2 regions of the Paenibacillus sp. NPDC056933 genome follow, and region 1 is predicted to be linked to the other one. Evidence: riboswitches for the same ligand, from Rfam matches in the RefSeq annotation. Region 1 holds a riboswitch; the other holds the start of a gene.
What was found. A riboswitch is a leader RNA that binds a small molecule or an ion and turns the genes downstream of it on or off. The one in region 1 is predicted to bind cyclic di-AMP.
Positions count from the first base shown of each region.

Region 2: linked by a shared signal. The riboswitch ahead of ACFTRD_RS31935 (C40 family peptidase) and the one ahead of ACFTRD_RS06460 (C40 family peptidase) in region 1 are both predicted to bind cyclic di-AMP.

Region 1 covers NZ_JBHUQN010000001.1:1,380,518-1,395,713, reverse strand. Annotated here, with positions in the region: gene ACFTRD_RS06480 (helix-turn-helix domain-containing protein) at 1-238, opposite strand, end outside; gene ACFTRD_RS06475 (X2-like carbohydrate binding domain-containing protein) at 609-4,535, opposite strand; tRNA gene ACFTRD_RS06470 (tRNA-Leu) at 4,865-4,948, opposite strand; gene pelA (pectate lyase) at 5,215-6,174, opposite strand; cyclic di-AMP (ydaO/yuaA leader) riboswitch at 6,582-6,713, shown strand; gene ACFTRD_RS06460 (C40 family peptidase) at 6,719-7,183, shown strand; gene ACFTRD_RS06455 (carboxymuconolactone decarboxylase family protein) at 7,292-7,621, opposite strand; gene ACFTRD_RS06450 (hypothetical protein) at 7,739-7,957, opposite strand; gene ACFTRD_RS06445 (hypothetical protein) at 8,079-8,408, opposite strand; gene ACFTRD_RS06440 (xanthine phosphoribosyltransferase) at 8,506-9,087, opposite strand; gene ACFTRD_RS06435 (YkvI family membrane protein) at 9,293-10,351, shown strand; gene ACFTRD_RS06430 (glycosyltransferase family 4 protein) at 10,444-11,574, opposite strand; gene ACFTRD_RS06425 (GNAT family N-acetyltransferase) at 11,902-12,450, opposite strand; gene ACFTRD_RS06420 (hypothetical protein) at 12,554-13,609, opposite strand; gene ACFTRD_RS06415 (Cof-type HAD-IIB family hydrolase) at 13,707-14,513, opposite strand; gene ACFTRD_RS06410 (pseudouridine synthase) at 15,011-15,196, opposite strand, start outside.
Region 2 covers NZ_JBHUQN010000012.1:24,318-39,513, reverse strand. Annotated here, with positions in the region: gene ACFTRD_RS31980 (ATP-binding protein) at 1-2,134, shown strand, start outside; gene rluF (23S rRNA pseudouridine(2604) synthase RluF) at 2,153-2,854, shown strand; gene motB (flagellar motor protein MotB) at 2,982-3,800, opposite strand; gene motA (flagellar motor stator protein MotA) at 3,787-4,587, opposite strand; gene ACFTRD_RS31960 (hypothetical protein) at 4,822-5,115, shown strand; gene ACFTRD_RS31955 (4a-hydroxytetrahydrobiopterin dehydratase) at 5,364-5,660, shown strand; gene rbsK (ribokinase) at 5,706-6,692, shown strand; gene ACFTRD_RS31945 (c-type cytochrome) at 7,027-7,386, opposite strand; gene ACFTRD_RS31940 (GNAT family N-acetyltransferase) at 7,536-8,030, opposite strand; gene ACFTRD_RS31935 (C40 family peptidase) at 8,428-8,898, opposite strand; cyclic di-AMP (ydaO/yuaA leader) riboswitch at 8,902-9,039, opposite strand; gene ACFTRD_RS31930 (hypothetical protein) at 9,293-10,135, opposite strand; gene ACFTRD_RS31925 (M1 family metallopeptidase) at 10,146-12,137, opposite strand; gene ACFTRD_RS31920 (YwhD family protein) at 12,238-12,741, shown strand; gene ACFTRD_RS31915 (transglycosylase domain-containing protein) at 12,932-15,010, opposite strand.

The DNA of each region.
Region 1 (15,196 bases):
CATTAGTCTGGCCAAAGGTCAACACATTCTCCATGGTTCTCCATATTCCATATACGTTGGTTTCGTCGTCCCTTTCATTCATAAGAACGTTCAATTCCTGATTGACCGCAAGCTGTCGGGTGAAGCCCTCCACTTCCGCCATGCGGCGCTCCAATATTTCCTGGCTTTTCTGCAGTTGGGTAACGCTGTTCTCAATGGAGATGGATTGTGTCACGGAAATTGAAGTCAGATAAGACATATAACCGCCAATGCTGGGTATCACCAAAATGATTACGTAGGAAATTAAAAATTTACGAAAAACACTGGAATATTTAATGGGTAACCCTCCTCCCCCTCCTTGAGGTATTGGTAGCGTTATCAAAGATAATAATATTTTCCGAGTTAGTCAATTGTTTTATCTCATTCTTCAATCGTGTTTCATTCGGGAATGAATAAAAGGCAACGATAAAAAGAAGAGTATCATTGCTTTTTTTAACATTTCCGAAGTTCTTTGGTTTGGAGTAATGTGAGTCTCCAATAGTGTATTTTTTGTACAACAAGCTCCCTTTCCCATAACTTCTTATCATTCAGAAAAAAGGGGCCGAAATGGCCCCTAATCCTGTTTCACATCATTTTTTCTTCTGGTCTTCCCCATCTATCAGGGACTTTGCGACCTGATCCACCGAAGCCCCTTCGATATCACCGAAGGCCCAATGCGTGGAAGGAACATCTTTCCACTGTGGCTGTGAAACGTCAGTGAGCGGCGTTCTCCCTAAAACTCGGTTGATGGCAGCAACTGCTTCTGCTCTTGTCAGTATAGCGTTTGGTCTAAAGGTTCCATCCCTGTAGCCTTTCATGATGCCTGCACTCTGCGCTTTCAAAATGGCTTCTTTGGCCCAATGACTGCTGATATCAGAAAATCCATGGCCTGGAGTTCCGGAATTCGGACCAAGAAGGGCCATAAGACTGGCCATTTCCGCACGAGTCAATGGCTGATTCGGCTTAAATGTGCCGTCTTTGTAACCTTTCATCAACCCCATTTTGCCTACCTTGGCAATGGCATCAGCTCCCCAATATCCGGACTGAACATCACTGAACTCAACCATCGGTCCAGTGGCTTCTTTCTCAGAGATCAATGCGAGGATGGTTGCCATCTCTGCACGGGTAAGCTTGTTATCCGGCTTGAACAATCCTCCCGGATAGCCTTGAATATACGCCTTATACTGAATATTCTGACCATTGTCAGTTCCTGTTCCCCCATCTGGTGTGCCGGATTCCGGAGTCGGCGATGGTACAGAAGTGTCTGTAGGCTGGACGACTGGAGTCGATGGCCCGCCTGAATTCGATGGTCCGCCTGGATTGGATGGCCCACCTGGGTTCTGCGGATTTGTTGGTTCACTGTTTCCGATAGGGACAGTAAATTTCAGTTGATCAGCCAGCATGAGATCACCGGATTTCTTGACAGCTTTAAGTGTATGCTGACCGTTGGCCAGTCCAGTGGTGCTGTAAATCTCCTGCATCATTTGCCGGCTTGAATTGTATGCGTTCACGGTTTGCTTCAGCTGGCCGTCGACATAAATATCCACTTCCCCCTGCTCCGGTCCAGTAGGTGTATTCAAGCTTATTCCGGTGCCCTTGAATGTATATTCGAAGAAGTCCCCATTCACCGTCGTAGAATGTACGTCATTGAGGTAATCCCCGCCAAAGGCAAAACTGAGATTCAATGTTCCCACAGGCTGGGCAGCAAGGTACGTTTTGCTCAGTGTAACGTGATCTCCATTAACAGTATAATCAGTGCCCCGAATCAATTCATTAGAGCCGTTGTTAATACCCTTGAAGCTTTCCACCTGTTTCAGCAGCGTTACATCAATATCAGCCTGAGCGGAAGTTAATTTGTCAAAGCTCGCATTCACCGGATTAATCATATTCGGGAGTTCAACCTTGAGCATATCTAGCAGCATGAATCTACCCGATTTCTTGACGGCCTTCAGCGTGTGCTGCCCATCCGGCAGGCCCGAGATGCTGTACAAATTCTGTTGTGCCAACCGTCCGTTGCGATACGCACTGACCGTTTCCTTGAACTGACCATCCACATAGATATCCATATCCCCCTGTGACTGGTCTACCTCCGTGAACAACTGGATCCCTGTACCTCGGAAGGTATACTCAAAGGAATCACCATTTGTCTCGGTATATTGTACATCATCCTTATAGTCGCCCATGCCTCTTCCAGTGCTGCGGGACCATGATCCATTGTATTTCATTGCCGGATCGTCGTTATTGATCAGTTCATAACGAATGCCCGTTGTATCACTGACCCTAACTCTAAGAGTCTGCGGATCACCAGCGCTGAAATTGACGGTCAAGTCATTTGCCCCTATAGGCAGTTGGGTGAGATATTCTTTCTTGATGGTCAGTTTGTCATCGACCACCGTATAGTCGTCTTCACTGAGCTGCACCCCATCATTTTCAATTCTGATCAGTGTATTTCCGTTCAATGACAGCGTAACAGCAATATCCTTCTGTTGTTCTGTTGCCTTGTCAAAGTCAGCAGAAGCTGGACTAATGGTACTGTTCTGCCCTCCTGAAGGAATTTCCGTTGTTACTCTAAGCGCATCCAGCAGCATATATTGGCCCGATTCTTTGACCACCTTCAAGGTATGCGAACCACTTTCCAGTTCGGCTGCACTATACAGCACCTGTTGGACTTCTCGTTCACCACTGGTATAAGCGTTTACCGTTTCAGGCGTTCCATTGTCGAGTGTGACAATCATGTCTCCCAGTCCTTGATCCTTCTCCGTCAGCAGGTCAATACCTGTTCCTGTAAAGGTATATTCAAAATAATCGCCGTCCTTTTCAGTAAAATGAACATCTTCTTTGTAATCCCCGAAACTTCTTCCGGTGTTTGGACTCCACGAACCCTTGTATTGAATATGGCTGTCATCATCATTAATGTAAACCACATCGGTAACGGCAGCAGCATCCATTGAAACCGCATTTGCAACATTTTCTACATTCGTGATTGGGTCCACTTCTGCTTCCAAGTCAACTCCTTGCTGCGTATTCGCAGAGTCTGTGGTCGAGGAATCCGCAATGGCGATGCTTAGATCCTGTCTGCCATCGATTTGCTCCTTGCCCCCGTTACGCTTCCAATCCCCACTGTAACGCATGCCCGTGTCATCATCATTAACGGCCGATGTGCCGCTCACGGCAGTTACTTTAAGCATTCGGGAAGCATGGGGTTCCAACACGCCGCCACTAAATTCCGTATTAAAAGTTCCCAATTCGGAATGGCTCCAAAGGTCTCGGACCAAAGCCGGACCTTCGAGGCCAAGATCGCTCCATTTCACGTTCACCTCTGCACTCCGGTTGCCCAGATTGAACAGAGCTACGCTGTATGTACCATCTCCGTTATTGGCATACCATACCTGCTGTTTGGTGTCCATGGAAACCGGATGGGCTGGACGTCCGGCCTGATTGACCGCAATGACTTCATCATTCGTAAGCAGCTCCAGTCCATAGCTGTCCAATCTGGTCAGATCATTACCTGTATAAAGCGGTGCTGAAGAGATTGCCCAGAACGTGGTAGCGGTCTTCCGCTCGTCCCTGGTCAGACCATCCATCGAGCCATTCCCGACATTCAGGGAATCAAAGTCGTTCCAGCCCCCTGGACCTGCATCGCGCCACCAGATGGCCGCGATGGGGAATAAACGTGAAATGCTCGACCATTCCGTTAAGCCCTTACTGCTGTCGTAGGCTTCAACATCCCAGTCGATTCTCCAACCGTTCGCATACTTTTTCCAGAAATCCACGTAATTATGGTCGAGCGCCCAGGAAAGCTCAAACCAGATGTTATTTCTGTCCAGGGCTTTGGACCATGCCTCCACATCACCGCGTGCATCCCGACTCAGGTTATTGATTCCCGATCCCGGAGTTACACTGTCGAATTTGACAAAGTTAATGCCCCACTCCCCCAGAAGATCGGCAATGGAATCGATGTATTTCTGTGCGCATGGGTTCGTAAAATCGATTTTGTACGTGTACGAATCCCAAGCATCCATAACAACGAGCGGCTTTACCGCGATATCCTGCATACGACATGCTCCACCCGTCCCATAAACCTCAAGATTTTTGTTATAGGCGGTGATTGATAATCCCGGGATCAGATAGATCCCGATCTTCTGCCCATTATTATGGACATAATCGATGACCTCCTGAAATCCGTTCGGATAAAGAACAGTACTCGGAATAGGACGGCCATATTCATCCTCGTCACCGTTCCAGCCAGCATCAATATTAATGTATTCATATCCATGGGCCTGCAGCTTCTCACGCATGGCATCTGATTGCTTCTTAATGCTCTCGGCCGATGTCCAGTTACCCGCCCCGTCATACACCTGCATGCTGTAGCTGCTCCAGCCCATATACGGCTTTTGGGCGAGACTTTTATCTGCTGCTTGTGCCACATTACCTTTCGTCCCCATCATCCCGAACTGCACTGCCGCAATCATGAATACCATAAAACACATTGCCATCCTTTTTCCGATTCGTTTCAAATTATCCCTACCCCCTCTGAATTTGGTCATTCAAATCATGGTTGATAGCGCTTCCATACGAGAAAAGAATAGTGGATGCATGATTCACAGAATAGGTACAATTCGGTATTTTACGTACAAATAACCTGAATTGAAGGGGCAAATCGTCGTAGAACGAACATCTTTGCATTACTGGATAAATAAACAAAGGAAAACTTCTTCTCTTTTCAAGTTGAAAGAATGAAATGAGATGCATTAGGACGAACACCTATTAAAATCCGTAAACAAATAAAAAGGTTCCTCGAGTGGCATCAATGCCCTTCGAGGAACCTTTTACGTATTACATATGATGCGGTCGAGAGGACTCGAACCTCCACGGGGGTAAGCCCACACGGACCTGAACCGTGCGCGTCTGCCAATTCCGCCACGACCGCGTATATCATATCTCCGAGATATTATATCGCGGCGACAAGAAGTAATATATCATGTGGAATAATTTGTGTCAACAAAAAAATAATTTTCCCATTCTATGTTTAAAGCTGTATTCTTCCATCATTTCATGTAAAACAAAAAACCAAGGCCAACACAGTTAACAAGCGCTGTATTACCCTTGGTTTTGTTTGGATATTAAGTATGAGTCAAATTATTGTTATTGTTTATTTTATTGTTCTGATTGAAATTGATGAAAAGCGTGAAAGAACTATATCTTGGAAGGCCAGTTGCCGTACCAGGCATATCCGCCTCTTCTTTCCTTATCGATTTCGCTGAGCTTGTATTTCACAACCCCATCACGTCCTACGAAGATCGGTTTATCTGTTCCAATTTCGTAAAAGCGAGCCCAAATTGGTGCTGCGCTTGAATCAGCAACGATTTGGCTATCCCCGTTTTCTCTAACATATTTGTACCCTGTGATTTTCACCTTGTTGAACCAGGTTTCTGCCGCTTTGATTGAAGCTGTAATTTTTGAGTTCGACGGTCTTGTTTTCAAAAACTTCACAATCGTACTGCTCTCTCCAGCACTGAGAGAAGGCACTTCGTAAATTCTTGCTCCTGCAGGTTTAAGGGAACTGGAATCATGCTGCTGTCCCCATGCAGTCAGTTTGCCATTAGCGACAACCTGTGTATTCAGAATAGCGTCTACTCCTTTGGCAACTGATTTTTTACTGCGATCCGCAAGAGTGCTGTCGATGAATGAGAAGTCACCTTGGCGTGCACCTACTTCATCCAGCATGTACATGACATTAATCATGGCATCATCGTTGAAGGTGATGTGCTTGTGATAACCTGAGCTCTGGTATACTTGCGGCCATCCGCCATTGGAATATTGCATGTTTAGTAGAAAGTTGATTCCTTTGATGGCAACAGCCGAATACCGCGGGTCATTAGTCTTCTTAAATTCCTTTGCTAATCTTCTGATTTCTGAGTATGTAGCTTTGTTATCAATCGTGGATTTCGCCCACTCGCCGCTTGTTTCCTTATAATCTTTCTTCCATCCTCCGTCAGCACGCTGATTTTTCAAGATATCAGCAATACTCGCTGTCGTTCCCGAGGCGTCTGCAGCAGATACCTTCGCAATTGGCTGATATACTATTCCAATAACAGACAGAACCATTGTACAAGCCATAACAAAGGATGCAAACCTTACTTTTGATTTAAACATCAGATTAGAACACCTCTCCCGCTTCATTTTATGCAAACTGTTTCCCTGATCCTGCCCTCCTTATATTTGATTATAAGATCAAACTTTTTCTTTTTATCCAATATGTGGATTGGATAAAACCATTCTATGCAAAACAATGAATTATGTCAATATTCGCAACAACATGTAACAACTACTTTGATTCCTGTTAGTGTCATCCAAACCCTTGCGAAAAAGCAATTCATTGTCCAATTTCTATCCATTTGAAACAGTTGTTACTTTTTTGTCATCGGTTAGATACGCACTTCCGAGTTTTTTCTACATGGAAAGCTGGAATTCCGTTAACATTGAGGTGCTAAGAAGTGATTAAAACCGGTTTGACATTTTCGTATTTATGCAATATAGTTTCAAAAGGTTACAAAAACTTAATTATTCATTTGCCGAGTTTCATGTTTGAAAACGGGGGAACCATTTTGGGTGAATTATTCTTATACATAGGAAATATAGGGAACCTTCTACCGAACCCTTAGCTAACTCCGTAGGCATCGAAGGGAGAACATTGATTTTGAAAAAACTTATTATCTCCATTTTTGGAGCAGCAGTTCTATTTACATCCGGTGCAGCAAGCACAGAGGCAAGCAGTATTAACACCGTCGTTAACAACATGACTGGCATACCTTACAAATGGGGCGGCACGACAATGGCTGGATTTGATTGCTCTGGATTTATGAGATATATTTTCAACAAATATAGCATTGAATTACCACGCACTTCCCAGCAACAAGCTAAGGCCGGAACTCCGGTATCCAAAGCAAATCTGCGTACAGGTGATCTGGTATTCTTTAATACGATGGGCAATGGCATTTCACATACGGGTGTATATATCGGTGGCGGACAGTTCGCTCACGCTTCAAGCAGCAAGGGTGTCAGCATCACCCAATTATCCAACCCTTACTTCCACGATCGTTTTGTAACAGCACGCCGGGTAACAGGGCAGTTTATGTATAATAAGATGCTTGGCAAAATATAAGTTGAACACGAAAAGGCTTCGGTAATAACCGGAGCCTTTTCTTTGTCTACATTGATTTTCTACAAATGCACAGGCATGATGTTATAATCAGGCTGCAATACATCTTTTTTAATGCAAGGCCTTCTGGACTCTCATCGCACCCTGTGACAGCGCATGACCGCCGCCTACGGCTCCAGCTACAGCAACCGTCTCCATAATCTCCTGGTCGGTCGCTCCTTTGGCACGGGCCTCTTCCACATGGTAAAACGTACACACCTCATTGTTGGCGAACAATCCGATGCCCAGTGCAATCAGCTGTTTGGTCTTGGCATCCATCACTCCTGCCTGAAAGCATTCTCCTGTGAACTCATGATAAGACTTCACCACGGAAGGCAGCACGTCGCTTAATTCTCCAATCTGGTCCTTATAGGCATGAACCTTATCATTCATTAGTGTCAAGATTACCGCACATCCTCTCGGCTGATATGTTACAAGCTCTCACTGTACCTATCTTCTCTCCCGAGAGGTGCAATTATGCCAAATCATCCATGGTAAATGAACCTAAAAAGGCATGTCCTATTCTTCGAGCAGACTCTTGCGTGGTTCGCTGAACAATTGATACCGATAATTCCGGTCGAGTTTGACCACACGACGATTCTGACGGCGAATGAGCACCTGCTCCCCGTCCCAGGCTACGACAATGCCCGTCACATCATTCGACTGAATCTCGTCTCGTACCACTCTTACTTTTTCACCCGATAAACGCAGTGCATCCAATTCTGCATCACTGATCATATTCCCGGCGCCTACTTTCCAAAAAATTATTTACAAAAAGAGACCTAAATGAAAAGTCATTTAGGTCTCACGTGACTGTATTGGACTGTCATGTCATTCGAAAGTATGTCCCGACTGAAAGTTACCGCTGCGCGTGCTCTTTGCTGTCGTTCTTCTCGAACCAAAAATCAAGCACTTTGGCGGACATCACACGTTCTTCAAGGTACTCCACTTGATGCGGTGTAAATTGTTCTTTCCAAGAGAAGGACAACTCTTCGCACAAGCCTACAATCGTCAGCAATTCTGACCAGGCAACGTAGCGTTTGTACCAGAAAAATTGAGGATGTTCAATCATATAGGGATAAAGGTCATCGAATTCCGTATGTTTACAATCCAGGGCACGTTCAAAATGAACTTTCGATTCCGCCAGCTTATCAATAAAAAATTGTTCTGTTGCCGGTTGGTTCCCCATGGTGTTGCCTCCTCTCCCTAACATAACCCCATTATAAATGAAATCGGCAGTCATGCAAAGGCATTGTTCAAAAATTAGGCCCTATTCCTTTAAAATGTCACATTTCATTATCATCAAATTGCACGGTACCGTCATTCAGTGAACGAATGCGTACCAACGCTTCAACCGGGATGCCCTGTTCTCGAATGGTACGTGCTCCGGCCTGAAAACATTTCTCGACCACGACACCAAATCCAACCAGTTCCGCACCCGAACGTTCAATAATTTTGATGACACCACGAGCGGCATCTCCATTGGCAATGATATCGTCAATGAACAAAATACGGTCATTCTCATGAATGTATTCACGGGATACCATGATATCCGTTACGATTCCTTTGGTAAAGGAAGGCACTCTTTCACAGTAGGCGTCGGGGTCAGCCAAAAGTGTTTTTTTGCGACGGGCAAATACGAGCGGAACACCCAGCTCATACGCAGCAGCAAAGGCGACCGGAATCCCGGAAGACTCCACTGTAAGGACCCGGGTTACACCACTTTCTCGGAAACGAGCAGCAAACTCACGCCCCATCTCCATTGTCAATTCAGGATCAATCTGATGATTTAGCAGACCATCCAGCTTAAGCACCTGATCCGAGATGACTACACCTTCTTGTAAAATTCGTTGTTTCAATACTTCCATAATTTGACCTCCCAAGCCTATCCTATGACGTAAAAGTATCATATATCTGGCTATCAGTTCAAGCGAAATTGACTATCCCCTTGTCTGGAGCATGCAAATGCCCCCAAAGATGCACATCGATTGTCATGACTTTGATGGGTCAAGCATACCTTGTACCATGGCACCCGCATGTCCAAACTATTCAGGGGCCTGAGAGGGGAAGCGCATGAAACAGGCATTTCGGGTGCTGCAGATCGCATTTACATACATTGGAACGGTCGTAGGGGCCGGCTTCGCTACAGGTCAGGAGATATTGCAGTTTTTTACCCAGTATGGCAAATGGGCCACCATGACCATCGGCTTATCCACCATGCTATTTGTCTGGTTAGGTACGAAAATGATGCTGATTGCTCACGATACAGGCTCACGTTCTTATGAAGATCTCAACAAGCATTTGTTCGGTCAGAAAGCAGGAAAATGGATTACGTGGGTTACCCTCCTGGTTCTCATTGGAGTAAACAGTGTCATGCTGGCTGGAGCCGGTTCGGTCTTTGTAGAACATCTGGGTATGCATTACCAGACCGGTCTGATTGTAACGCTTGTCGGTACATATCTGCTGCTTGGACGGGGTATCCAGGCCATTCTGCAAATGAACAGCATCGTGGTACCGATGATGCTGCTGCTCTCCCTGCTTATGATTACAAGCACCATACATCATCCCGGCGCAGACCGATTTATTACGTTAACCACTGACAGCCATCCAATCCAGGTCTGGTTATCTCCCCTGTTGTATAGTTCATTCAACCTGGCACTTGCTCAGGCTGTACTCGTTCCGGTAGGGAATCAGATTCGCAGCCGGAAGGTACTGAAATGGGGCGGTGTTCTGGGCGGAATAGGGGTAGGATTCATGCTGATGGCCGCCCACTTCGCCATGTCGGCACAGATGCCTGGTATCATGCAGTTTGAGATTCCAATGGGCAGTATTGCCTTTCAGCTTGGATGGGTAGTGCAATCTGTGTATGTATCTCTGATTTTCATGGAAATCTTCAGTACGTTTGTAGCCGACATTTATGGAATGACCCTCCAACTCAGACAGCATGTCGAAGTACATCCCAAAATAATCACACTGGCCATCATGCTGTTATGTTATTCGCTCAGCCAGTTTGGTTTCAGTTCCCTGCTCTCTATCCTTTACCCCATTTTCGGAAGTTTGGCACTGATCTGGGGGGCAAAATTGATAATGGATCGATGGGGGAGCTTTCGCGGACGCAACAAAAACCTGTAAATAACACATCCTGATGATACGGAAGGAATTTTTCCTAAATATATCAAAAGCCGCTGTTCGCACAGCGGCTTCTTTCTTTCCCACCCCAGCGCTTAGCCCTGGCTCGGAAATTGCAAATATATTTTTTTTAGTTCATTGACCGATCTGCCCAAAGAATAATGAGTCTTGGCCTTCTCACATGCCGAGCGGGCCAGCTCATAACGGTACGCCGGGTCAAGCATAACCTTCTCCAGCGCTTCTGCCAATGCAGACGGATCTTCTGAGGGGACCAGCAAGCCATTACTGCCATTCTCGATCTGCTCAGGGATACCGCCAACATCTGTACCTACAAGGGCGAGACAGCTAAGAGCCGCTTCAGCAAAAACGGACCCAAACGCCTCTGCCCGCGAAGGAAGAACGAAGATATCAAAGAAAGGCATGAATTCCTCAGGGTGAAGCGTGTATCCGTAAAAAATAGTTTCATTATAAATGCCCAGCCGCTGGGCCAACTCTTCCAAATCTGGACGTATCGGTCCATCTCCGATAATATGAAGCACGTAATCATGTCCCCGAGCTTTCAGCTCGGCACAGGCTTTGAACAGAATATCCAGCCCTTTCGCCGGAACCAGCCGACATACAGTGACCAGTTGTGGAATAGCATTGTCATGAGGAATCGGCTTAAACCGTTTCTCATCAAATCCATTGGGTATTACACCGATGACATCGGGATGCTGCACATAAGGTACCAGATAACGACGGAAAGAATCCGACACGGTCAACAGACGCTCTGCCTGATGCTCCAGTTCACCATAGATGGCCAACAGGAATTGATGCTCCGGTCCGTCCGGCTCAATGCGTCCATTCAGAATCAGCTCTCGCTCATAACTGGAGTGGATCGTTTGAATGAGGGGAACATCCGGGAAAACGTTCTTCATCGCAAGTCCGGCTATAGGGTGATGGGCATGAATCAGATCGTAAGGCTTCTGAATACGCAGCTTGGTCCACCACAAATAATCCCGGTAGGTTTGCATATATTTTTGCACGACAGAACTGTCCTGATACTGTGTCCAATCGAACGTCTCGAACTGGATATCTTCTCTGCCCTTGTTACGAATTCGCTTCGGCAACGAGAACAGATCCATCTCCCACCTCGGGGTTGTAAACCTCTCTTGCATATAAGGAATCATAGAGGATACACCTCCGGGCTGCTCCGGAGGAAAGAAAAGCGCCTGCAGCAATCTCACCGTTAGTTTCCCCCTTTCTTGCATAAGTCTTTCAGTACATCTTCAATGATGATAAGTCTCTCCTATATATTATGACATATGGAGGCTTGAACATCTATAATTCGTTGGAGGTGACCCATCCGCCTGATCATTCCCCGACTCCCTTTTTTACTATGCGTTTATCTTTTTCCTGGGTCCAATCGTAGGTCAACAAACGCAGGTATCTAGTCTGGCAGCTTGGACATTACACCGCTCAGAGATTGAAGCTTGCAGCCTGCAATCCTTGAGTCGTATATACAGCATATTCGAGTGAAGCTTGACTAAGAAGCGGGAACAATCGTTAACCAGCTAACCAGGGTTGACTGCTTTTTCATATGTACTGAAACCGCCTACCTCCGCGACGAAGGTATAGCCATTGCGGGCGTAAAAAGCATTCAATGTGGCATTGTCTGCTCCACAATCCAATCGAACGATGTATTTATCCTCGAATTGGATGCCGCTGCTGGACCATTGCAAAATCGCACGTCCCAATCCACCTTGAGCATACTTCCTGCGAATCGCTAATCGGTGCAAATAAAGTGCACCATCCCCGGGATGCGCTTTGCTTCCCCACAGATGTGCATCCCACGCACTGGGCTGACTCATCAAAATGACCATGCCAGCTATGTCAGAACTCTTCTTAAATACAAATACGTCTCCACGCAGAATTGCCTCTGCCGTATTATGGGAATCCTCACCTTTTAACAACGCGTTCCATTGGGAAGACCCTTGACTCCGCAGCCATTCGGCGGTTTCCATGAGCAAAGACCTTACCTCTTCCGTGTCTTCCGGCTGAGCCTGTAAAGCTTTAAATTCATCATTAATGTAATCTGTACGGATCCTGAATGAATGCTTCATAATTCTCCTCCACTTCCCAGGTCTCTCTTAAACTAATGGTACTATACCGGGAAATGACTTTTTCGTCAAAACGTAAACAAAAAAGGCAAGAGGCTGCTGCCTCTTACCCATCAATCTTCGCTTCATCAATAATTTCATTTCGATATAACATCGTAAGATGTAAAGTATCAAATTCAAGCTCTTTGTCAAGCTCGCGCATCAGAACTTCCACCAGACTCTTCCGCTGAGCGCTTGTACCAGGAACCTGATACTCCATATAGCCTGACAAATCCGGACTAGAGGTGTCAATCGTTGCCGTACCGACAGGTAACCCTCCGCGTTCTTGAAGAAACAGTTCATACACCCGGAACTCCCGATCTTTGCGTGCTAACATCACATAACAAGCTTCTTCAGCTGCTTCAATCTCATCGAGATCTCCGTCCTCCTGCACCTCAAAGTCATCTGCAAAATCCCGGTGCACCCATTCCACGGAGTCCAGCTCATACCCTTGATGCCACATGCGAATCGTAATTGTATCGATAGTTTCTTCATCCAGTTCTCGGATCAGCAGCTCTGCCGCTGCATCCTGATAACTCTCCGAAGGTTCATCGTACCAGTGTATCTCGCCCTGCACATCGGCACCATATTGTTTCAAAGATGCTTCGGCGAGTTCTTGTCCACTAGCGTCATTGAATAGATAGGTGGATATGCTTCGTCCGGCACTTACCATCTCCATCTCCAACATATGTCCCGGGTCTTCATATATAAATGATTCGGCTTGTGAACCGGGTAACACATGTACTTCACTTGAATCAAACCGATCATTCTCTCGATCGTTGTAATACAAGTCTTCCGAATGCGTCGACTCATTTAGCCCATCTGTGTGGGTATCTGGCTTCTGTAACACAGAATATAATGTACCGCAGCTTACGAGCACCTCATATTCTGCAGCACTTACCGCATCCGCGAGAGAGCGAATATATTTGTGTACCTGCTCTACAATCACATGTTCTGTCTCGTCAGGTAGCGAATCTTGTTCCATCTGAAGACTACCGGACACCCGATCTCCTTCCCTGAACACAAGCAGGAGCGAACCCGCATATTGACCATCCACCATAATATCCTGCACTTCGCCACCTGATGTTCGAAGATCAGGAATCAGCTCTATTTTCAGTTTCATGTACCTGCCCCCCTCAGTTCCTAACGTTATTCTGTTAGGTTACCCTTGAGAGCGAGAGTTTATAAGGTACAACATCTTTTCAGATTTAAGAATGCTATCATTGGACGGATAACACATATTTTTGAATAGCATGTGCCACACCGTGGTCATTGTTCGAAAGCGTAACTTCATCCGCAGCAGCTTTGACTTCCTCCGGGGAATTATCCATGGCTACCCCTTTACCTGCAAAAGTTAACATGGTGATGTCATTGTAATAATTACCCACTGCCATAATCTCGGAAGGAAGGATTCCCTTTGCCTCAGCCAGTCTTTTTAGCGCTGCACCTTTGGAAGCCTCGGGGTGCATCAGATCAATGAAAAAGTCACCGCTGCGCGTCATATAATAAGGCAGGTTCCAGGTTGACCACTCCTGTTGCACCGCATTCATCTGCTCGATGGGTCCAAACGCCGTGAATTTGGCAAGCGGCTCTGTCATATCCGCCCATTGTGGGAGCTTCAGCGGCTCTGCCATAAAGTTCTGATACATCTCGCGCACCTGCAGCTCCAATCCTTCCGGCTGATCCACATAGAGGCCAAACGCCGTGTTAATATCGAAATGCACGCCCTGCGTTCGGCAATAAGAGATGAAAGGCTCAAGTCCTTGTCCATCCATCGCAAAATGGTGTACTACTTCACGAGTCTGCACCTGTGCAGTTACTGCCCCATTATGTGTAATGACATATCCGTCAAGTCCCATCTGCTCCATAAACGGAATTGTATTCGCCGGGCCTCTGCCTGAACACAGGACAATCTCTGCTCCCTGCCGGGAAGCACGCATTAAAGTCTCTTGCGTCATTTCGGTGAGTTCATGATGATCATTAAGCAACGTTCCATCTACATCCAGTGCGATTAATTTGATTGTCATTATCTTCATTCCTTATCTGTAAAAGAGTCGCACCCACCCAAACCCTCCCTTCCGAGGGAGGGCCCCAGAGGACTCTGCCCTCTGGACTCCCGCCTCGTTAACCGGCGGCTGGTGGGATCTTGCTATGTGACGGTCGGTGTGGGAGCGCTTGGTTGCCAGGTCCTCAGCTTGACAGCGGCGGTCCCGCCCAAGCTTAAGCGGGACCCTTGCGGGCAGGGCTTGGCCCACTGCCCAGGCTCCCTGCTTCGCTTCGCGAAGGACGGGAGCTGGTGCGCCTTTGGCGCCGAGGGCAGGGCTTCGCCCCCTGCCCGGCTCCCTGCTTCGCTTCGCGAAGGACGGGAGCTGGTGCGCCTTTGGCGCCGAGGGCAGGGCTTCGCCCCCTGCCCGACTCCCTGCTCCGCTTCGCGAAGGACGGGAGCTCTTGCGCCTCTGGCGCCGAGGGCAGGGCTTCGCCCCCTGCCCGGCTCCCTGCTCCGCTTCGCGAAGGGCGGGAGCTGTTATTTCCGCAGAAGATTTAACTCGTCTGCGGTTAACTCGCGATAGCTGCCGATATTCAAATCAGCATCCAGCTTTAGTTCACCCATGGCTACACGTTTCAAATAAACCACACGTTTGCCAACGGCCTGGAACATTCTTTTTACCTGGTGGAACTTGCCCTCATGAATGATTAGTGAAATGGAAGA
Region 2 (15,196 bases), on a different contig from region 1:
CAACCTGTGGCTGGCATCAATCATGGCGGCAGCAGAACTGGACCCGGATATTAATAATATCACAAATGAAGATCTGGTTCGCATGAGCGAAAAGGTTGGGGTCTCCCATATTTCTTTGATGGAGCAGACAGACGATGATATCGTTGTTACACGTTCTTCCGATCCAAGGGAGATCGGATTGTCTACAAAGTCTATGACGTATTGGTATCAGGCATTTAAACAGCTGTTTGAAAAACATCAGGTTACTATATCACAGGGGCAGACATTTGACCATTTTTGGTCGGATGGATTTGAATATTCGACATCAAGTCCGTCAGATATTGATATCTGGGGATACTATCATGATGGGAAGAGGAATTACATAATTAATCCCTTCTATAACAATGCTGCTGTTGATGACTATGTGAAGATCTCTGGTCCAGACGAGATTCTGAACAAGATTCGTGAAGTTAATTCTTCCATTCTGGAGATCACAGGCATTAATCCACTGACCTTTGGTAGTCCAACAATGAATAATGACGGAAGGGATACAAACCATAGCAAGTTGAACAACAGACCCATTCGTTTCGGTACGTACCAATATGGTGCGGCAGAAGAGGACCATAAGGCAGTCGTACGGGCGATTCGTACCGGACAGAATGTATCTTTTGTCAGTGAAACTCATGATCAGAAGGTTCTTAAAAGTTTCATTCCGATATTCACCCCGAATGAATCGTCCTATGTCATTAGTATTGTCATGGATTATAAGCAAATATCCTCGATGGTGTCGGAACAATTGGTCAGCCATGCCTCCATATCCCTTGTGTTGCTTGAGATCGTGATCTTTGGCAGCTATTTGCTTGCAGGATATATTACTCGCCCCATTCAATTAATTCTGGGCAAAGTGAACGACGTGGCTGACGGACATTTTGATTTCCGTCTGAAAGTGAGAAGGAAAGATGAACTGGGTCAATTAGCTAATCGCATTAATGCCATGATTCGCAATTTGGGTCATTATACGAATCGCTTGAAACAGATGTATGAAGAAAATCGGGCCGTAAAAGAGCATCTGGAATCGATCATTAACCAAACGGCGGATGCCATTCATATTACCGATCTGGATGGGAACGTGCTGCGGGTCAACCGGGCCTTTGAGCAGTTATATGGCTGGCGCAGCCGTGAAGTTGAAGGCCGCCAATTGAAGATTATTCCTCCTGGCTCTGAAGAGGAAATGAAAGTGCAGCATGCTCAGCTGATTGAGGGGATGTCGATTACATCCAATGAGACAACATGGATGAAGAAGGATGGCAGCCGCGTCGAAGTCAGCGTGAGTACAGCACCGGTCAGAGATGAAGCAGGCGAGATTACTGCGCTGATTAGTGTGTCCAGAGACATTACAAGTCGTAACCGAATGGAGGAGCTGCTCAGACGTTCAGAGAAGCTCACGACGGTAGGCCAGCTGGCAGCTGGGGTTGCACATGAAATACGTAATCCACTCACAACCCTGCGAGGGTTCCTTCAACTTCAACAGGAAACGAACAAGCTTAATCATCGCCATTTGGATTTGATGTTGTCTGAATTGGATCGAATTAATCTTATTGTGGGTGAATTTTTGATCCTGGCCAAACCGCAGGCGGTTCATTTTCAGGAGCGGGATATTCGCTTCATTCTAGGTGATGTCATATCACTGCTGGACAGCCAGGCACATCTGCATGGTGTGGAATTTGTACTAAGTGCTTCATCCGATTCGGCTATGGTACACTGTGAAGAGAATCAGTTGAAGCAGGTTTTCATCAATTTGCTGAAGAATGGGATGGAGGCCATGCCAGACGGAGGCAATATTCGCATTAAACTCCATCATGATGAAAAGACGAGTCGGGTGCGGATTGAAATCAAGGATGAAGGAACCGGGATTCCTGAAGAGATGATGCCCAAGCTGGGAGAACCGTTCTTTACGAGCAAGGAATCGGGAACCGGACTTGGCCTGATGGTCAGCCAGCGCATTATTCAATCACATAAGGGCATGATGGATATTAAAAGCGTCATGAACAAGGGAACGACCGTCATTATCGACCTGCCTGCTTCCAAGCAGCAACCGGAGAGTACAGAGGAAGAAAATAAGGCGGAAAACGAACTTACAGACGAAGAGAACTAGATGAGGTGAGATCTCCTTTTGCGTATTAATAAATTTATCAGTGAAACCGGTTATTGTTCCCGTCGTGAAGCCGACAGATTGGTGGAAAGCGGGAAAGTAACGATTAATGGAGTGCAGGCCGAGCTGGGCAGTCAGGCGGAAGATGGCGATGATGTTCGAATTAATGGCCAGCCTATTAAAGAAAAAAGAAAACATGTATACATTGCACTCAATAAACCGGTTGGTATAACCAGTACAACCGAGCGGCATATTCAAGGGAACATTGTTGATTTTGTAGGGCACAAGGAACGAATCTTTCCGATTGGTCGTCTGGATAAGGATTCAGAAGGTTTGATTCTGATGACCAACGATGGCGATATCGTCAATCGAATTCTAAGGGCGGAAGGGCGCCATGAGAAAGAATATATTGTTACCGTAGACCGTGCCGTAACGCCAAGTTTCCTGAAAGGCATGAGTACAGGAGTCAAGATCCTTGGCGAAATGACGCTGCCTTGTACGGTGACTCGGATATCCGAGCGAGTGTTCCGGATAATCTTAACCGAAGGGAAAAACCGTCAAATTCGCCGGATGTGCAGTGCGTTTGGCTACGAGGTTCGGAAGTTGAAGCGGATTCGAATTATGAACATTCATCTTGGCGAACAGGCTACAGGTCATTGGAGAGAACTAACGCCTGCAGAAAAATCGGAATTGGGCGGTCTGCTGGATTATACGCTAGAATAAAAGATGGCTATCAAAGCGCTGCTTTCCTCTAAGGGGAAGCAGCGCTTTTAATATCAGCAGACAGAAAAAAGCCACTCTTCTTCGATGAAAGAGAGTGGCATGTACATTTGCTTGCTGCATTTAGTCCTTAATTACCTTGTCCGACTGATTTTACAGACGGGTTATTACTTTGATACTTCCGGATAATTGAAACTTCAACCCGGCGGTTCTGAGCTCTTCCGGCATTCGTTTGGTTGCTGGCGACTGGATGATACTCTCCATAACCGCTAGGTGTAAATTTTGCAGGGTCCAGTGAATCATTCAACAGAAGAATTTTGAGGAAATTCAGTGCCCGATCGGCACTTAAATCCCAGTTGTCCTTATATTGGCTGTTCGAAATGGGAACATTATCCGTATGACCAGATACAACCACTTCGTATTCCGGGAATTCCTGCAACATGCTGGAGATAGCTTTAGCCAGTGAGCGTGACTCCGGCTTAACATCAGCCCGTCCTGAGGAGAACAGGGCATTATCACTGATGGTGATCTTGAGCTCTGATTGATTCAGCTTGGTATTAAGCTGATCCGATAATCCGTTTTTATTGATATATTGGTCTAAGCGCTTCTTGAGCTTCTCCAGATCTTCCTGTTCTTTCTTGGCCATCTGGGCATCGGTAATCTGAGCTGGTGTATTCTTGGTGATTTCCTGCGGTTCCTTTTTACTTTTGCCTAGATCTGTACTTGATTGCGTAGGGTTCATGGAAGAATGATCTAGGACACCCGAACCACCATTCAATGCACTGCTAAGCGCCTGGGACATCTCTTCGAATTTTGCTGCATCTATGGAGCTCATAGAGAATAATGTGATAAACAGAGCAAGCAGCAACGTCATCAAGTCGGAATAAGGAAGCAACCAGCTCTCGTCTATATGTTCTTCATGAGGTTCGTGTTTTTTAGCCTTTTTCACCTGATGATCCCTCCTTCTCTTCCAGCTGTCTACGTTCGGAAGGTGTCAGGAATACAGATAGTTTTTGGTTGATGGCAATAGTGGATACTCCGGATTGTATCGATAACAATCCTTCAACCATCATCAGCTTGATCTCCATTTCTTTCTTGGACATCCGCTTCAGTTTGTTGGACATGGGATGCCACAACACGTAACCACTAAAGATACCAAGGAGTGTAGCGATAAATGCCGCCGCAATGGCGTGGGATAGTTTCTCCATGTCACTAAGGTCGGCAAGTGCCGCAATCAGACCTACAACGGCTCCGAGTACCCCGAGCGTTGGTGCGTACATCCCTGCTTGGGCGAAGATCAAGGCGCCGCCGCGATGGCGTTCTTCTGTGGCATGAATATCTTCCATTAATACATCACTTACAAATTCCTGGTCGTTGCCGTCAATGATCATACGCATTCCGCCACGTAGGAATTGATCATCAATCTCTTCTACTTTTGACTCCAGTGCCAGCAAACCTTCACGTCGGGTAGTGGAAGCCCAATCCATAAATGTGCCGATCAGTGAAACACGGTCAATCAGTTGCTGCTTTTTGAAAAGAATCCCAAAGAGCTTGGGGATTTTCTTAACTTCAGACATAGGAAATGCCATGAAAATGGTTCCTGCCGTACCAACAAAGATAATAACGTAGGCTGCCGGGTTGTTAACCAGGTTGATCAGGGGTGCGCCTTTTAGGAACATACCCAGTACAAGTGAAACCAGCCCCAAAACTAGTCCGATAATCGTTGAAATTTCCATCATACACCTCATCCATGAGATAAAATTGAATCCTTTCAAGCGGCTCTATTCGGGCTTCCGGACGAACGTTACGCCGCAATCCGCTAAACGTTAGGCATCCCCTTTAGATGCTGAAACAGTTAAAACGGTCATGTATAGTATTTATCGACCAGAAGGTCTTTTTTTTTAAGGGTTATTTTCAGGTATAATAAGATCAGATCCGCTCCGAAGGGGCCGAACAGGAGTGAAAAGCCAATGGGCGTAAAGCATGGACGGGATTATGAAGGAATATTGACAGATTTGACAGAGGCCATAGGGAGAATACCGGACCGCTACGTTTTCTTTGAAATGGATGCGGAGGAATGGTCGCGTCTGGGGGAGAGGGAGCAACTTGAAGTAGATGAAGCGTTAGCGGAAGATCTGTTCTATGCGCTGGGAACCGAGTCCCTTATACCGGTAGGAGGTGGCGTGGTTATTCACGACAAGAATCAACACCGGATTAATATTTTGATTGGGGAAGAAGAGCTGACATTTGTGCCGCTGATTTAGTAGATGACCTTCGTTATTTGACTTGAAAAATCAGGCGCTTGAATCCCCTAAAGCCTTGCGGCTATTGGGCCCAATGCCATTCGTTATATTGGATTTTGGGGCTTGTCCGTGGTAAGATGATAGTCATGAAACGGGCGAGCCGCAGGGCGGTTGACCTATGCGTTGGGTTGCTGTGATAGCGCCAAAGGTTTCGGTGGCAGCACGGCAGGTGTCTGTGATGAGCCATCATATGGGGAGGAAGATAACGTATGGTTTTTTCGCAAGAGGAAGTCGAAGCTCATCTGGGGAGGCTGGAAGGCTGGGAACTGGAAGAGGGACGGTGGATTGTCCGCAAGTTCGTATTTTCCAACTTCATGAAGGGGATTGCTTTTGTGGACGAGGTCGCAGCGATTTCGGAAGCATTCAATCATCACCCTTTTATTACGATTGACTATACAACAGTCACGCTGCGTCTCACATCATGGGATGAAGGCGGTATAACATCTGTAGACATTAAAGAAGCAGAGCAATATAACGAGGCATTTGAGAAAATGAGGTCGGAATAACCGGGATCGGTTATTAACGTACTACCGGAAATGAGTGAAGCAACCATGTCAGACGATAATCAGAACAAACCTCTTATTGCTGTCGTAGGCAGCCTGAATATGGATCTTGTGGTGAAAACCGATATCATTCCCGAAGAGGGGGAGACGGTAAGCGGGGAGGAACTGCACTATCTGGCTGGTGGGAAAGGCGCCAATCAAGCCGTTGCCGCAGCACGACTGGGCGGACAGACAACGATGGTGGGAGCGGTAGGTTCGGATGCTTTTGGTGAACGTCTGTTACACAGTCTGGCTGAGAGCGGAGCAGATGCCTCGCAGGTTCGTATACTGGATGATACCATCACTGGTACGGCCTCCATCTGGCTCTCCAAAGGAGATAATCGGATTATCGTCATTCCCGGAGCGAATGGGCGACTTGAACCTGCCATGCTGGAGGAAGCGGATACGGTAAAAAGCCTGACTGCAGCGGCAGCGGTGCTGCTGCAGCTGGAGATCCCGCTGCCTGCGGTCACCCGCGCCGCCCAACTGGCGGCTGAAGGCAGCGCACTGGTGGTGCTCAACCCAGCGCCTGCGGTGCCGGGGCTGCCCCAGGAGCTGCTGCGGTGCGTCGACGTTGTCACGCCGAACCGCAGCGAGCTCGCCGTGCTCACCGGCCGGGATGAACTCCGGCCGGAAGACGTGGATGCGGCGGTCGCAGAGCTCGCCGCATCCCTCGGGGCCGCTGTCGTCACGACGCTCGGCCCCGAGGGGGCTGTGTACGCGGCGGCACCTGGCGGCCGCGTACAGGCAGGGCGCGCCGGCGCGTGCCGTGCGCCCGGCTACGCCGTAAGCGCCGTCGATACGACCGGCGCGGGCGATTGCTTCAACGGCGCGCTGGCGGTAGCCCTCGCGCGCGGAGAGACACTCGACGCGGCTGTAGGCTTCGCCATGGGCGCGGCCGCGTTGTCCGTGACGAAGCTCGGCGCCCAGTCCGGGATGCCGTCCGCACGTGAAGTGGAGGCTTTCCTGGCTGAGCAGCAGGCAAAGACGCCGTAGTGTATGACGCTTTAGGACGTGCTATAGACGGCCGTATCGGGATCGCTTATGCGAACCGGGGTAACGATGGCACAGGTTTCTTACCAGAGGAGCACCTTATGGCGTTTACACGTGAATATGACCAAGAGGCTCTTACTCTCCCGGCAGGGGGAATAAGAGCCTCTTCTCAGTATGAACAATTGATAAACTCAGCAACACTGGAATAGGATCGACTACGTGGTGCGTCCAGAGCCATGGTGGCTTAGAGCATGCGTGTAGAGCGGAGGACGGTTGGTGTCCCTCGCTTTAACACGCGTGTAATCTGACCTCATTGATTCGCCTTGACCTTCTTGCCTTATTTCTTCTCAGCCAGCCACATCGCAACATTCGCGATTTCTTCATCCTTCAACTTGTCTTTGAACGAAGGCATACCGCCGCTTTTACCTTTGACAATGGTGGTATAAATCTTTTCCACATCGTCCTGGCTTCCAATCTTCTGCAGACTAGGGCCCATGCCCCCTTGAAGCTGATCACCGTGGCAGGTAATACAGTTTGCTTTGACCAATGTCTCAGCCTGTCCTGCATCCATTGTAACTTCCGGCATGGTTGGTTTCGCTTCTTCTGCCACTTCCTCTTTTCCTGGAAGCGTAAACATTAGTACAATAGCTAAAGCGCACGCTGCAAAAAATACCCCGCTCATGATCCATTTGTGCATCCCTTATGTCCCCTCCAGAATGAAGATCATCTAACCTGAAACTATCCATATCATTATAACGGAACCTGTAGTGACATCATAGCATTTTGTGGTAATTTTTTGAACTAATCACATAACCGGGGACTTTTTAGTGCCATTTTATGATTTATTTATCCCCGAGGACCTTCATAGACCATGCAATAAAAAGGTTTCAATCCACTTGGTGTCTGTCGCTCGTATGTATCCTTCGTGACAAATCCAGCCTTTTGATAGACACGAATAGCCCGGTCGTTCCAGGTTAACACTTCCAAATCAATTTCGTTCAGAGGATTTCGGCGAATCGCCTCCTGTACAATGGCCGATACAAAAGCCGTCCCCTGGCCCTGGCCACAACGTCCGGGATGCATACCAAGCCCAATGCGGGTGACACCCTCAAGTGGGAAGTACTGAGCGAACCCGCAGACCTGATGATCCTCTCCCAGCACCGCCGCATACTGTTCCTTCCGCAGCTGGGCATCCCCAAATTCAACTTCCAGTGCTTTCATCTGCTCCCAGGGCAGCCAGCTATAAATATTATAAGGCGGGTCATACTGCCAATCACAGATTTGCTCCGCATGTTCTTCTTGCATGGGCACAACGTGAAACGTCACAGAGGCTTCATCCATACAACTGCACGCTCCTCTCATTGTGAACAAGCTATAATGATTTTGAATTTGTCCATATAGATATGTCATTCCATAGCTAAGCTTGTTTTCACTCTACAAAAGAGGCGTTCATTTGGCAAGTCCTCGTTTTTGAAAAAAATTGAAACAAAAGTTCTGGTAAATTCGTTTATATTAGAGTGGGATGGGTAAAAACATTATAAGAGCGCGGACGAAGCAATACAAAATAGCTCTATAATAAAGTAAAGGTTAGGTTTGATAGCTTATCCCGAATACTTTTGAAGGAAACAAAGCACAAAAAAACCGCCGGATACATTCCTGCGGAGAATGTACCAGACGGTTCTATTATGCTTCGTTACAGTAGTGTTATGGTTACAGCATGACGTTGCTCAGCTTGTCCCTAGTCGATGGCCAAAGTCTCATATGCGTCCGTGCTCATAATCCGTTTAGCGCCAACATAGCGGTTGGCCCAGTAGCTTTCACTCAAAGCGCTGATTGTTACTCCCTTAGAAGAAGAGGAGTGTGCAAACTTTCCATCTCCTACGAAGATCCCTACGTGCGAAACCCCTTTACCCGTTGTATTGAAGAATACCAGATCGCCTGGTCTCATTTCCATACGGGATACCGAGTCACCCATGTCGAATTGGGAACTGGATTGGCGAGCCAGATCAATGCCCAGCTTGTCGAATACATAACTTGTGAACCCAGAGCAATCAAAGCCGTTAAGCGTTGTTCCCCCGCTTTTGTATGTAGTTCCCATTGCTGAATCAATGACTTGGTCCATTTTTGAATCTGCGAATGCGCTGCTCGCTCCAAGCGATAATGCGAATGTAAGGCTGAGAACAGCTGCGGTTAATTTCTTTTTAAACAAGAGATATACCCCTTCCAATGCCTGCGAGGTTAGCTTAAGGATTCGGTTGAAGGTCCCCTATGATCCCTCTGTTGCAAGATCAATTCACCCATAACTGGTTCCCCCGCTTCCCAGGTGCTAGGAATTTGGCTATGCTAGTTATGCACCTGTGAAATCAAGAAATGACGATTAAATTTTAAGTAGTTACAAATATGAAGGTAAAGATTACAAAGTTGTTACTAAAAACTCACTGCGATTATTGTAACAGAGGTATATCAGTTTGGCAACGTTTAGCAATAAATTTAGCAAAAAAAACCTCGACCTTTGACGGGGAAAGGTCGAGGTTTGCTTATGTAGCAACATTTGGCGAATGTAGCCTTTACATAGAGAGGTTAATCATTTTTAACCGTTCATACTAACCTTTGACCGTCTTGGACTGCCATAATCGGAAGTGCGCACATATTTTCCATAGACTGAGCAGACATCTGGCGAGTGGATACGTCTGTTGTAGTATAAGACCGGTTAAACCGGTTACTAACCATGAGGCAGAAGTAAAGGCTCCAAAGACCAGCAGATGGAGTCCGCCCAGAAGAATAGCGATACCGCTTAGAGCGATGACATGACGTAGTGCTATCCATACAGCATGTAAGGTGCCGCGGACTCCGCCTTCCTCGTCAGGAGCTGAGATACCAAACTGCATATAGAGCAGGGCATAATGGATAACCCACCCGTATATAATCCAGCCAGCCACGTAGGGAATGCCGGGCAAGAGCAGATGTAATGAATGAAAGCCGTCCATAAAAATGGAGTACAGTTTGGGTACGAGCCAGTAGGCAGGCAGCAGCAGTAATATTGTGCGAATGGTGTACAGCAACAGCATCGGTTTCCAAAGATGTTTAATTCCGCGCATGAATGGAACGCGTTCTTCTGAATGATTAAAATGCTGGAGCGAATAGAGCAGACCTGCCTGAATGAGAGGGCTAATGAGCATTCTCAGCAGCAACATGGCCCCCAGAATCCAAAGATAGCGATGAACCTCCGGACTCGTTGACAGGCTGAGCTGGCTCTCCATTTTGAATAACATCGTGCTTAACTCTCCAACATCAGGCTCCGGATAACGCAGGAGCAAAGGGACCACAGCCGACTGTACCATTTGATAGAGGAAGTATCCCCATATTAGTTGATAGATAAATAAGAGAGCTGCAATGAACATATGCTGACGGACGAGAAACCAGCCTTCACGTATTTTTGCTTTCATTGTATCCACCTCACCATGACAGACTTCCGAATATGGCCTCTATAAGTTTGGTTGCGCTCATGCTCCAGCGGGATTTGGTTGGCTCATCCAGTCCGGCTTTCAGAAAATTGTTCATATGCCGATTCTCCAGTACAATCGTGTACAGCGGATCTGTCATAGCCCAGGACACGGGAGAAGAATAGGTTAGTTTGTAAGTAATGCGTTTGTCGCTACCATCCCATTCCTTGGTCATGATCTTCCCATCCTCGAACACGATTCGAACAGGTACCTTTGTATAATCACTGCCTTTTTTCTGCAACGTAACGGAAGACTCATACAACGTTTGACCGTCTTTCGAGACGGGGTTCACGGTAATCTTCTCCACTGCAAAATCGGCCATGCCGTCCCCGTACACATACTGATTAAAATAGTCGGTCCAGGATGTACGCGTCACTTGCTCCACGACGTTTTGGAAATCAGAAGAGGTAGGGTGTTTGAAACGATACTTCTTCACATAGGTCGAGAGAATGCGTTCCATTGTTTTTGCACCAACCTGCTGTTCAATCCCAAGCAATACAAGCTTACCCCGAGTGTACACATTGGCAGCGTAATGATTCTGGGAATCAAACTTCCAAGCCTCCTGTGTTAGTGAAGCCGGAGAGATGATAAGACCTGATTGCACAGGCAGATTAGGGATCAGTCCGTATTCCTGTTCCATCAGTTTGTCTTCTGCATAAGAAGTGAATCCTTCGTCAAGCCAAGCCTCTTCAAATTCATTACTGGCAACCATGCCGTAAAAATACTGATGCCCAATTTCGTGCACGACCGTGCGTTCCAGATCGTAACCAGGAGCGGAATCATCTGCGCCGAAAGCGGTAACCAGCGTGGGGTATTCCATGCCGCCTGCACCATTTCCCGATTTTGGCGGGACCACGATGGAAAGGGTAGAGTACGGATAAGGGCCAAACCACTTGCTGTAATTGGATAGCGCTGCTTTGGCTGCGTAGAAGTACCGTTTCTTCAAATCCTGGTGAGCAGGGTCGAGGTACAGCTTGATTCGTACACCTGGCACATTGGGAGCAGAGAACGGCTCTTCTGCATACACAAAATCAGGAGAGGCTGACCATGCAAAGTCGTGTACATCATCGGCATAGAACTGATAGATTTTCTCCCCGTTTTTCACCACAGCTTGCTGGGTTGGAAATCCGGTAGCAGCCACTTTGTATGTTTCCGGTACCCGGATACGAACACTATAGATGCCAAAATCAGAGTAGAACTCCGAATTGCCGTGATACTGATGCAGGTTCCAGCCTTCGGCAGTCCGTCCTCGGGTGCCTGCTGGTTCATATACACTAAGCTTGGGGAACCATTGACCTGCCATCACAAAATGGTCCGCCGTCCCCATACGGGCAAAGATTTTCGGCAGCTTGACCTCAAATCGGGTGTGGAGCGTGATACTTTCGCCGCCTTTGACAGGTTTGGGCAGTCGTACCTTAATGAGCGTAGTATCCTTTATATTTCCGTCATCCGGTTGCACATACTGCATTCGGTGCAAGAGAGAGAGCCCGTCCTCTGTTTTCATATCTGTAATGTTCATGGAGCCATAACCGTTTGTAGGCATAGTATCACCGCGAAGTTTCCCGCCGGATTCCTTCATAAAGGTGGTGTCGGCAGAAGAGAACGCATTGGGATACATGTGAAAATAAAGCTCACTGACGGTTTTCTTTCCTGGATGTGTCCAGGTTAATGTCTGGGTGCCTTGTAGCACATTCCCGTCTACCAGCTTCACATCCATGTGATATTCCACTACACGATTGCTGAATACCTCAGCGGTTGGGGTCTGTACGCTTTCTGGAGGTGTCTGGTTATTGACGGGAGCCGGGGGCTTGCCCGATTCCGGTGCGAGCGTAGGCAATTCGGATGGATTGGAGCGTGTGGAACCCAGAGCGAGCCATATTCCTCCGGTAAGTACACATAGGGCTATAATTGCGGTGAGCCAGCTCTTGGCGCGTCGTGGAATCATCGATAAATACCTCCCGTTGACAAGCATCTACAGCATGTATATGTTTGCAATGGGACGATTATTAGTTAAAATATTTGTATCAACCCTTGGAGGCTATAAAATGGACCAAAACGAGCAAAACGGCAAAAAACAGATTGCCTTGAATATCGTTAGTGCAAAGAGCAAACACAAAGGATTCGGTGCAGGCTCCATTGATTTGAACAACCTGTCCCCCGTTATTATTGATAACGGCGAAGCGAAGATTGACGTCGGTGCGATGCACGCAAAGAGCAAGGTGGAGCGTGGCATCAAGTTTTCAACCAATCGTGAAGATGTACCTAACGGACGTCAGGTATGGCTGGTATGGGTCGCTGTGGATCGTACAGAGCAGGGACAGCTGTATGGCGGGGCAACCGCATGTGAGATGTGGATCGATACAGAAGCGAGACGTGGATGGAAACTGCTGGCGGATCATGTGAATCGAATGGATTATGCGATGAAGCGCCGTTTCATGTTGGATGAACTTGGCCCTGAAGATCGCGCAGCACTCAAGAAATTGCTGATTACCCATAATGAAGAATGGTGGAACGCTTCCCCGGACGAATTGAAGGAAGCACTCGCCTAATTTTTCTAGCTTGATCATTAAAAAACAAAAGTCCCGTAACCGAGCGTATCGGTTCGGGGCTTTTGTTATGTGGCGATGGAAGGCAGTAAAGTGAATACAGGAGTGGATACATGATCTATGAAGGGAATGGTTGAGACTAAAACCAGAAGGACAGACGCATTTACGCCATTACGTATTTGCGTCATTTTGGTTATTCCACCCACCAGCGTTTGAAATCCTTCCACCATGAATGCTTCTCTTCCTGTATTCCTTGCTGGTTTTGCACCTCAAGACTGTCTTTATCTTTTTCTGAACCTGAATCGTCCGAAGCGCTGCGACAGACCTCGGTCGGTTCCGTCCCGTCTATAAAAACTTCCAGCCGTTTCTCGGCGCAGCCATTACCAGCCAGTTTGCCGGACTCGGGATCGATATACACACTGACGACGTTATCAGGTACGGTGAAAATCTTCGGTGGAACACTTGCAAGAGCCTTTTCCGTGAACTGGGCAAACATCGGTGCTGCACGACGTCCATCCGAAGTGGAAATGGCTTTACCCTGATCATAACCGACCCAGACCGCCGTTGAGAGCTCTGGGGTGAAGCCGACCAGCCAGGCGTCCGTATTCGTTGTTCCGGTTTTGCCAGCAACAGGCCGTTTGATGGCGGCGGAGACCCGGTTACCCGTGCCACCATTTTCGAACACACTTTCCATTAAACGGGTTAATACATAGGCTGCAGCGGGTTCTACAACCGTCTCGGCCTGGGTCTGCGGTGCTTCATATAGGATACGCCCAGCGGCATCCGTCACTTGCAGGATAGCCACAGGTGGTGTACGTTTCCCGCCAGCAGCAATGACAGAAAAGGCTGAAGCCATCTCCAGTGGACTGACTGGTGAGGTGCCGAGTGCAAGAGAGGGAACCGGACTCAGGTTGCTCGTAATCCCCAGACTCTGGGCCATATCTACCACCTGTTCAGGTCCAATCTGCATAATCGTATTCACTGCATAGATATTGTCCGAAGCGGCGATGGCTTGCCTCAGGTCAATCTCACCCAGGTATTTGTCTCCGAAGTTACCGGGTTTATAGGTCTTGCGATCATTGTCATAATGAAACAGGGTTGGCTCGCTTTTAAACATGGATGCACTGGTAAGCTGTTTGGATTCCAGGGCAGCCAGATACATGATCGGTTTAAAAGCAGATCCTGGCTGGCGTGTAGTCGCCAGTACATGGTTAATCTGATTGGTGCGGTAATTTTTGCCGCCCACCATCGCTTTGATATATCCTGTACGAGGGTCGATGGACACGAGGGCGGTTTCCAGCTCACTTTTGGCGTCCATGCCGTTGGCTACGGCGTCTTCTGCCGCCTTTTGCACACGCAGATCCAGAGTGGTGTATATATTCAATCCGCCATGATCCAGCATCGCTTCACTGATACCCAATTCCTTGATGGCCAGATTCCGGATATAGTCTCTGAAGTAGGGGGCACTTTCCACGGTTTTACGTTCGCTTTCCGGTTTGAACGAGAGCATTTCCCCATAAGCTTTGTCTGCTTCGGCTTGCGTAATCTTGCCGGTTTCCACCATCGCATTTAATACGACCTTTTGCCGATCCTTGGCGTTCTTCATATGGTTATATGGAGAATAGTAGGTTGGACCCTTTGGAATGCCTGCAAGCATGGCACTTTCGGCAAGGGTCAACTGTTTGGCTGATTTGCCAAAATACATCCGCGATGCTGCTTCAATCCCGTAGGCGCCATGACCGTAATAAATTTCATTCAGGTACATCTGCAGAATTTCATCCTTGCTGTATTTCATCTCCAATTGTGCCGTGTACATGGCTTCCTTGGCTTTGCGAGTCCATGTCTTTTCATGCGACAAATACAAGTTGCGTGCGAGCTGTTGGGTCAGTGTACTTGCGCCCTGAGACATCTGCATATGTTCCAGATTAACGAGTACAGCCCGTCCCATTCCTCGGATGTCGAAGCCGACATGATCATAGAATTTGCGGTCCTCTACAGCCAGTGTGGCATGGACCAAATCGGGGGAGATGTCTCCCAGTTGCACAGGTACCGAGTCTTTGCCCCCTGCAGAGAATGTAGCGATCACTTCACCTTGGCTATCGAGAAGTCTGGAATTGCGATCCGAGTCGGCCAGCGGCAGGCTGGTTGCGTATAGATAGACCAATCCTGCTGCCATGGCGATCAGGCCGAGAATAGCGAGCAGAGTGAGGCTTTTAATGATTTTTCGTATACGGAACCCGCGTTTGCGGGTCTGTTGGCGTGGTTGGGTCATGGGACGGGCTCCTTTCTTTTCTTTCCAGTATGGGAATTCAATGACACGGATATTCAATCTGCCCGTTTAACGGTTTAAAATATAGCTTTTTTGCAGAAAAAACCGTTTTGCAGTATAAACGTCTATCGCGTATAATGCAAAAGGGTAATGAAAAGGTACGGTTCGGTACAATATATCAAAAGGCAA